DNA from 2 places in the Parapedobacter deserti genome. Region 1 is predicted to be linked to the other one. Evidence: riboswitches for the same ligand, from Rfam matches in the RefSeq annotation. Region 1 holds a riboswitch; the other holds the start of a gene.

The links. A riboswitch is a leader RNA that binds a small molecule or an ion and turns the genes downstream of it on or off. The one in region 1 is predicted to bind S-adenosylmethionine.
Region 2: linked by a shared signal. The riboswitch ahead of ACFOET_RS20815 (amidohydrolase) and the one ahead of ACFOET_RS09170 (O-acetylhomoserine aminocarboxypropyltransferase/cysteine synthase family protein) in region 1 are both predicted to bind S-adenosylmethionine.

The regions. Positions count from the first base shown of each region.
Region 1 is NZ_JBHRTA010000030.1:61,851-66,069, reverse strand. It holds gene ACFOET_RS09180 (glutamine synthetase III family protein) at 1-1,512, shown strand, start outside; gene ACFOET_RS09175 (DUF2721 domain-containing protein) at 1,572-2,018, opposite strand; SAM riboswitch class I at 2,125-2,239, shown strand; gene ACFOET_RS09170 (O-acetylhomoserine aminocarboxypropyltransferase/cysteine synthase family protein) at 2,502-3,803, shown strand; gene ACFOET_RS09165 (homoserine O-acetyltransferase family protein) at 3,835-4,219, shown strand, end outside.
Region 2 is NZ_JBHRTA010000062.1:139,541-143,759, reverse strand. It holds gene ACFOET_RS20825 (SusC/RagA family TonB-linked outer membrane protein) at 1-702, opposite strand, end outside; gene ACFOET_RS20820 (redoxin domain-containing protein) at 801-1,799, opposite strand; gene ACFOET_RS20815 (amidohydrolase) at 1,835-3,277, opposite strand; SAM riboswitch class I at 3,393-3,496, opposite strand; gene ACFOET_RS20810 (helix-turn-helix domain-containing protein) at 3,791-4,174, shown strand.

The sequences.
Region 1 (4,219 bases):
GACTTGGCACTGTTCAACGCACGACCCGACTTGCAGCTTACCGGCCGCACCCTATTCGGACACATGTCGGCTAAAGGCCAGCAACTAGAAGATCATTATTTTGGTGCGATCCCGGAGCGGGTATTAGCGTTTATGGTTGACTTAGAACAGGAAGCCCTGAAGCTGGGCATCCCATTGAAAACTCGCCATAACGAGGTAGCCCCCTCACAATTTGAGTGCGCACCTATGTTTGAGGAAATCAACTTGGCTATTGACCATAATCAGCTGTTGCTCAATGTGATGGAGCAAGTGGCGCTTCGGCATAAATTCAAAGTGTTGATTCACGAAAAGCCTTATGCAGAGATCAACGGTTCGGGCAAACATAACAACTGGTCAATGATCACAAACACCGGGGTAAACTTACTTTCTCCTGGAAAAACTCCGAAGAATAACCTAATGTTTCTGTCATTCTTCGTAAATGTTATAAAAGCGGTACACGACCATGCTGATCTGTTGCGCGCCTCAATTGCCAGTGCGGCAAATGACCACCGACTGGGAGCCAACGAAGCGCCGCCTGCGATCATCTCCATCTTTCTTGGAAGCCAACTGAACGCGGTGCTGGACGAAGTGGAAACGGCAAGAATAGCCAAGAAAGTGAAGAATGAGGCTCTTCTGTGGCATGGCATTCCTAAAATTCCGGAGCTACACCTGGACAACACCGATCGGAACAGGACATCGCCATTCGCATTTACCGGAAATAAATTCGAATTCAGGGCCGTCGGTTCCTCCGCGAACAGCGCCAGCCCGATGACGGTGCTCAGCGCGATTGTGGCCAACCAATTAACGGAATTCAAGTTGGAAGTCGACAAGCAGATCAAAAAGGGCACGAAAAAAGACCTGGCTTTGCTCAATGTGGTACGAAAATACATCAAAGAATCTAAAGCCATCCGATTCGAAGGCAACGGATATAGCAAGGAGTGGGAAGAGGAAGCACACAAGCGCGGCCTTTCCAACATCAAAACCACACCTAAAGCTTTGGATGTTTATATAGACGAAAAAACCATAACGTTATTTGAAAAGCTCAGTATTCTGAGCAAACGTGAAAGCGAAGCCCGCCATGAGATCTTGTTGGAAAATTACTATAAGAAAATCCAGATTGAAGCTCGTGTTATCGGGGAAATTGTTAGCAGTTTAATAGGACCTGCCGCCTTTAGTTACCAAAACGATTTGATTGCCAATGTTAGGGGACTTAAGGAACTGGGCTTCGAAACAGATGCTTACGGATCGCAATCCAACCTTATCGAACGCATTTCCAAGCATATAAACACCATTCTCCTCGACGCAGAGGCGATGCGGCAAGAGCGCAAAAAAGCCAATGTACTTGAAGATGTCCGCGATAAAGCTATCGCATACGATGAAAAAGTTAAACCATATTTTGACAAAATCCGGTATCACCTCAACAAATTAGAACAGATCGTCGACGATCGCAAATGGCCGCTACCCAAATTGCGTGAGCTCCTGTTCGTAAGATAAACTTACCTTCCGCTAAACTTAAATTTCGTGGCCCCGGATACCGGGGCCACTTTTTATATTTATTTACGCTTATCGAGCTTCTTCTTGATATAGCCTACCAACGAAGATTCATCGCTCTGCTCCATATCGCTTAGCTCCAACTCCAGTGCCTTGTTACTCACTTGTATCTCGAGCAAGGAAATTATCAGCGAAACCGCAAAAAAAAGTAAACTGAGTGCGAACGTCAGCTCCGTAAGAAAATCATGCTCCACATAGATGCAATACATGCATAAAATACAGGTTACAAAACTCAGCACCCCCATGGCCTGCATATGACGGATCAATTTGAGTCGGTAACGGAGATTTCTGATTTGCCCATGTAAAACACCGCTCTTATTATGTTCAAGGTATTTGGCGTGCAAGCTCCTGACGAGCGCAGCCAGCGCCAAAAAACGGTTGGTATAAGCCAACATTATCAAACTGATGGCAGGAAAAAGTAATGCCGCGGTATTGAACGTAATCTTCATGGAACAAAAAAATCAAAAAAACTTTGCACAAGCAAATTGCAGCAACTATATTTGCACCCGTTGTGTGCATAACACACACAAATCAATACCTCGTCAAAAAGGTCTTGGTTTATAAAGAAGTGGCGAGAGACTGGCTCAATGACCCACTGGCAACCATCCGCAATCGGTGGAAAAGGTGCCAATTCCTGTCCCGACCAACGCCGGTCGGGAGCATATAAATTGATAAGACAATGAACACTACTTATTCATCAAGCAGCAATCATCGTTCCTACTTCGGAAGGTCGAAGCATTCTTACATGCTATGCATAACTACCACCCAGCGTATGCGAATGCGTGACAGGATGATGTGCATGCACTGTTGCAACTAAATCTCACATCATACGATTGATGTATGACTAGATGCCATTGGCTTCGGCCGCCTTATTGCGGCATCACGCTAACATAGAACATTTAACAAGAACATTAATAAAAAATCAATTAATCATGGCTAATCATCTAAAATTTGAAACCCTGCAAGTACATGCTGGGCAGGAAGTTGATCCAACAACTGGCTCACGGGCCGTACCCATTTATCAAACGACTTCGTATGTATTCAACAATGCCGAACACGGTGCTAATCTGTTCGCGTTGAAAGAATTCGGCAATATATACACGCGGATCATGAACCCCACCACGGATGTCTTCGAAAAGCGCATCGCAGCACTGGAAGGCGGCGTTGCAGCGTTGGCGGTGGCTTCGGGACAGGCGGCGCAGTTTATCGCGCTTACCAACATACTTGAAAGCGGGGACAATTTTGTCAGTGGCGCCAACCTTTATGGCGGCACTTTTAACCAGTTTAAGGTATCATTCAAGCGACTGGGCATTGAAGCGCGATTGGCAAAAGACGACTCCCCAGAGAATATTGAGGTCCTCATCGATGACAAAACCAAAGCCATATACGTCGAAACAATCGGAAACCCCAGCTACAGCATACCGGATTTCGAGCGGATTGCAGGTATCGCACAAAAATACGACCTTCCGCTAATTGTGGACAATACGTTTGGCGCAGCCGGATACCTCTTCAAGCCACTGGAACATGGTGCCCACGTGGTTGTCGAGTCGGCCACCAAGTGGATTGGCGGTCATGGCACCAGCATTGGCGGTGTAATCGTGGATGGAGGCAATTACAACTGGGGTAACGGCAAATTCAGACAGTTCAGTGAACCATCGGAGGGCTACCACGGTTTGATATTCAGCGAGGTGTTCGGGGCAAACGGCCCATTTGGCAACATCCAATTTGCAATCCGGGCGCGTGTAGAAGGGCTACGGGACTTTGGCCCCGCTCTGTCTCCATTCAACGCTTTCCTTTTGCTACAAGGCTTGGAAACCCTCTCCCTGCGCGTGCAACGCCATGTGGATAATGCCTTGGAGCTAGCGCGTTGGCTCGAAAGCCATCCACAGGTCGAAAAAGTCAGCTATCCGGGCCTAAAAACCCATCCGTATCATGGAAACGCGCAAAAATACCTCAAAAACGGCTTCGGCAGCGTGCTGTCATTCGTAATTAAAGGAGGTGCTGAAAAAGCAAACGCATTCATTGACGCGCTGCAATTGGTAAGCCATTTGGCTAACGTCGGCGACGCAAAAACGCTCATCATACATCCGGCCGCCACTACCCATCAACAGTTAAGTGAGGCGGACAAGCAAAATGCCGGTGTGTTCCCGGGATTATTGCGGATTTCGGCCGGCATCGAGCACATCGACGATATTAAAGCCGATCTGCAACAGGCTTTTGATAAGGTCAAGTAACACCGATCCCGGCCACCAAACAACAAACGACATGGGTATACATACATTTCACTATCAAAAAACATTCAAGCTTGAAAGTGGAAGACGCATCAAACATCTCGAAATTTGCTATCATACCTATGGCAAGCTGAATACAAAGAAAGATAATGTAATATGGGTTTCCCACGCACTTACCGCTAGTTCCGATGTTTTTGAATGGTGGCCGGGATTGTTTGGGGAGCATGATCTCTTTAACCCACGGGAACATTTCATCGTGTGCGCAAACATGATCGGATCTCCCTATGGAAGCACAAATCCAACCAGTATCAATCCGGTGACCGGACAACCATATTATCTGTCTTTCCCGCAGTTTACCGTACGGGACGTGGTGGCTGCCCATCGGCTGTTGGCAGACCACTTAGGTGTTGATAAGGTGT
Region 2 (4,219 bases), on a different contig from region 1:
GCCGTAGCTCCCCTGTTTGGTCGTGATGATGATGACACCATTTGCGCCGCGAGAGCCGTAGAGCGCACTTGCCGCGGCATCTTTCAACACCGATATGGATTGGATGTCGGCGGAATTGATTGCATTGATGTTGCCGGCAAAAGGGGCTCCGTCGACCACGTAAAGCGGCGCGCTGGAGGCATTAACCGAACCGACACCCCGCAGGCGGATGTCGGAATCACTACCCGGCTGGCCCGCCGGTGCGACAGACTGCAGGCCCGGAACCAATCCCTGCAAGGAGCGGCTTACGCTGGATACCTGCTGCTTATTGATATCGGCGCCACTTACCACCGACGCCGAACCCGTGTACGTCGCTTTTGTGGCCGTGCCATAAGCGACTACGACAACTTCGCTCAATGCGCTGTTTGCTGGATTGAGCAATACATCGGCCGTCGGCGAAGTTACTTGCAGTTCCTGTGGTTGGTAGCCGACATAGGTGAATACGAGGATGCTATTTGGGCTTGCATTGATGCTGTATCTGCCTTCTGCATCGGAGGTGGCAGTCGCTTCGCCGCCCTTCACCGTTATGTTTACACCCGCTAGTGGGCTATTCGTGCCAGCATCGCGTATATAACCGCGTACGGCCGTTGACTGCGCGGAGCCGTCGGGAAGGTTTACCAGTAGCCCCAGCAGGCAACTTAGGAGTAGTGTAGTTAATCTCATTACCAAATTGAATTAATTGTGTAAGTAAAACGGAGCATAGCTTGCGCGCGGCGGGCGGGTTTTCCCTCCTAACGTACCGTTTTATGACGTGAGTTATGTTATTTTTTATCGATCAGTTCTGCTAATTTGTCATGCAATTCTTCACCCCTGAGATTGCGTGCTACGATGGTTCCATCCGGGCCGATTAGGAAATTGCTGGGAATGGACCTGACGCCATATAAGGCTGCCGCCTTACTATTCCAAAAAGTGATGTCGGAAACCTGAGGCCAAGTAAGGCCGTCAGCCTCGATTGCCTTAACCCAGGCTTCCCGGGTTTTATCAAGTGAGACGCCGAAAACATTGAACCCTTTGTTTTTATATTGCTGATATGCGGCAACAACATTGGGGTTTTCGCGGCGGCATGGCCCGCACCACGCTGCCCAGAAATCAAGCAGCACATAGCCATTGCCCAGATAGTCGGAAAACCGTACGGTGCTGCCGTCAGGCGCCGTTGACGTGAAGTCAGGGGCCTTATTGCCCGGCAAAACGGTCTCCAGTGTGTTGGCCAGGCCGTGCAAGATGGTTACATACTGCGAATTTTGTAGTGACGCATCGAGCAGGCTGGTGTATTCCCTAATTTGCGGCGGGCTTAATCGGTAAGCGAAGTAACGGTATAAGACATATGCTGTCGTGATGGACGCGGGATCTTCTTTGATAAAGTCGGCGATCTGGATGTTTCGCTGTCGACTGCTGTAGTCGACAAATCGGTCATGGGATTTCGAGCCCGTAACCGTTGTATTGCGGTAATACGCACCGGTATCCAGCGCCACGGATATAGGTGCATCTTCCAAGAAGATGTAAAATGGCGTTTTATCTTTCTCGAGTGTCAAACCGTATAATTCGGGTAGTTGAACCGCTGTTTGAAATGCAAAATCGCCATTTTTCAATGTAGCCGAATCGATGGTATGGAAGATTTTATTGTCAAAGCGCTGCAAATATATCTGTCCATTTTTTGCGCCTTGTACGTTTCCCTTAAGCTGAAGCGGTGCAATTCGTTGAGCTTGCGCCGAGCCGAACGATAAAAATAGTCCGACCAATAGGGTTATTTGAGCGTTCATTTTCTTAAATCAGTAATGTCGTATTCAACCATTCATTATTTCTCCACACGGTAGTCTAGCGCCGGTGCACGATCTCCCAACAATGATTCGTACTTGAAATCCGCGCCCCGGCGGGATTCGAATTCTTCTTTCACCGCTTCGACCAAGGTTGGGTTGGTGTATAGGTCGATGGCGGTAAGCGCAAATACTTTGGCGGTGTTGATGAGCGACTTCGTGCCGATGGTCGTACCGCCGGAAGCGACGTTCTGCCAACTGTGGCCGGGGCTTCCCGGAACAAAACTCGCGGTACCGAAAGATACCGTGGGCACATTCCAGCTCACGTCGCCAACATCTGACGAGCCACCGCCTTGCGAGGGCGTTTCATCCGCCAGCGGTTGCACTATTGCTGCATTTTTCAGCACCGTGTCTGCCAAGCCTAGCCCTTTGGCGATTCCCGCAGCAAAAGTCCGCTCGCGCTCGTCATAGTGTACTCCCCCCACGCGTTCCAGGTTTTTCTGTACCACCTCAGCCAGTTTTCTATTCGGCAGTTTTTCATAAAAGCCAGCAATTATTTCGCTTGTCACGGTGGTCTGTGTACCCTTTGCTGCACCTTCCGCCGCTTGGTTGATCCACGACACCAAGTTCTGGAGCTCATCGCGTTTTGGGTGACGGATATAGTAGGAAACCGTGGCGATCTCCGGCACCACGTTCGGCGCCTCCCCACCGTTACTAATGACGTAATGGATGCGTGACGATGTGGGAACATGCTCGCGAAGCATATTGACCATGAAATTGAGCGCCTCCACCCCGTCGAGCGCCGAGCGGCCCTTGTCCGGATTGCCGGCTGCATGCGCAGGCTTTCCATGGAAGGTATAGTCTACCATTTGGATGGCCGTTCCTGTGCTTACCGTCACCGCATTTCGAGATGCAGGGTGCCAATCCAGTACCATGTCGATTCCGCTGAAGAAGCCATCTCTTACAAGATAGACTTTGCCGCCACCACCTTCTTCGGCGGGTGTGCCAAACACTTTGATGGTGCCTTGATGACCAGTGTTTGCTAACCATTCCTTGATTGCCACGGCACCTGCGACCGATCCGGTACCGAAAAGATTATGGCCACAGGCGTGACCGCCGCCACCTTTTTCCAAGGGCTTCCGATGCGGAACGGTATCTTGTGATATCCCTGGTAGCGCATCGAATTCAGCCAGAATGCCAATAACCGGGCCGCCGCTTCCGTAGGAGGCGATGAATGAAGTGGGCATTCCCGCCAGTCCGGTTTCGACGGTAAATCCATTGGCCTGTAAGTGTTTTTGAAGAATGCCTGAGCTCTCCGTTTCCAGGAAACCCAGTTCGGCCTTGTCCCATATATCCTTCTGCATTTGATCGTAGGTCTGGAAGGATTTATCGAGGTAGTTGAGTGGAACATCTTTGTTTTCCTGCCCAAACAGCAAAACCGGAATAGCGGCCGCAGCTAATAATAACAATTGCTTTTTTAACATGTTAACTTTGATTTGACTTGATACCATTACTAGTTCGTTTTGCTCCTGCTGTAGGCTTCTGCTTCGGGTGTCCTGACACTTCAGCATATGGCGTTGGGGATCGATGGTCGTTTTCCACTTATCTTTGCCTTCCTGTAGGAGGCGGGATTTAGCACCTTAATGTGGCTTCAGGTTGCTAAGACGTCTTCAGGCCATTCCCTCGGTCTTTCTCGATAAGCATGAAGTGAAAGAACTAATATGCGGCAAATGTAATTATTTAATCTACTAAATGCATAGATTTTATAAATTGTATTGCGTTTTGATGTTGTGATGACAAAATGCAAACTAAACAATAAGCAAAAATCCCTGTGTGACAGCTATCTGCGTTAATACATATTATAATCTATTAATTTAGTAGTCTTTAAATAAAAAGTAATACCTTTGCTCACGGAACAAAGGTAATGCAACGATATAACTTGAAAAACGCATAAATATTACGTAATCAGCGTATAGTTTATGCCTAATCGTTTCCATATGGCACAACAGGATATTTTGGCAAAAATAAAGCGGTATAGGAGAGATAGGGGACTATCACAGGCAAATATGGCGGAAGCGTTGCACGTTGCCCTGAAAACCTATCAGAATCTCGAGGTCGGCATTACCCGCGTTGATATCGATCGCCTTGGTCAAATAGCCGATGTCTTGGGCGTCACGTTGCATGATTTGCTGGATGGCCGCGGTAACGCAAACGAAGGCTCAGCCCGACTGATGAATGAAGAGAAAGTGTTGTACGACAAAATCATTATGAATAAAGAAGCCTATATCGCGCAGTTGGAAGACAGCATTCGCTTTTACCGGCAGATCCTTAGGGAAGAGACCGGGCTTTCCGATGAAAAAGTGAGCTCCGGGCGTACGTAGTTTAGCTATTCACGCTTGAAATGCTTAACCTTGCCTGACGATATG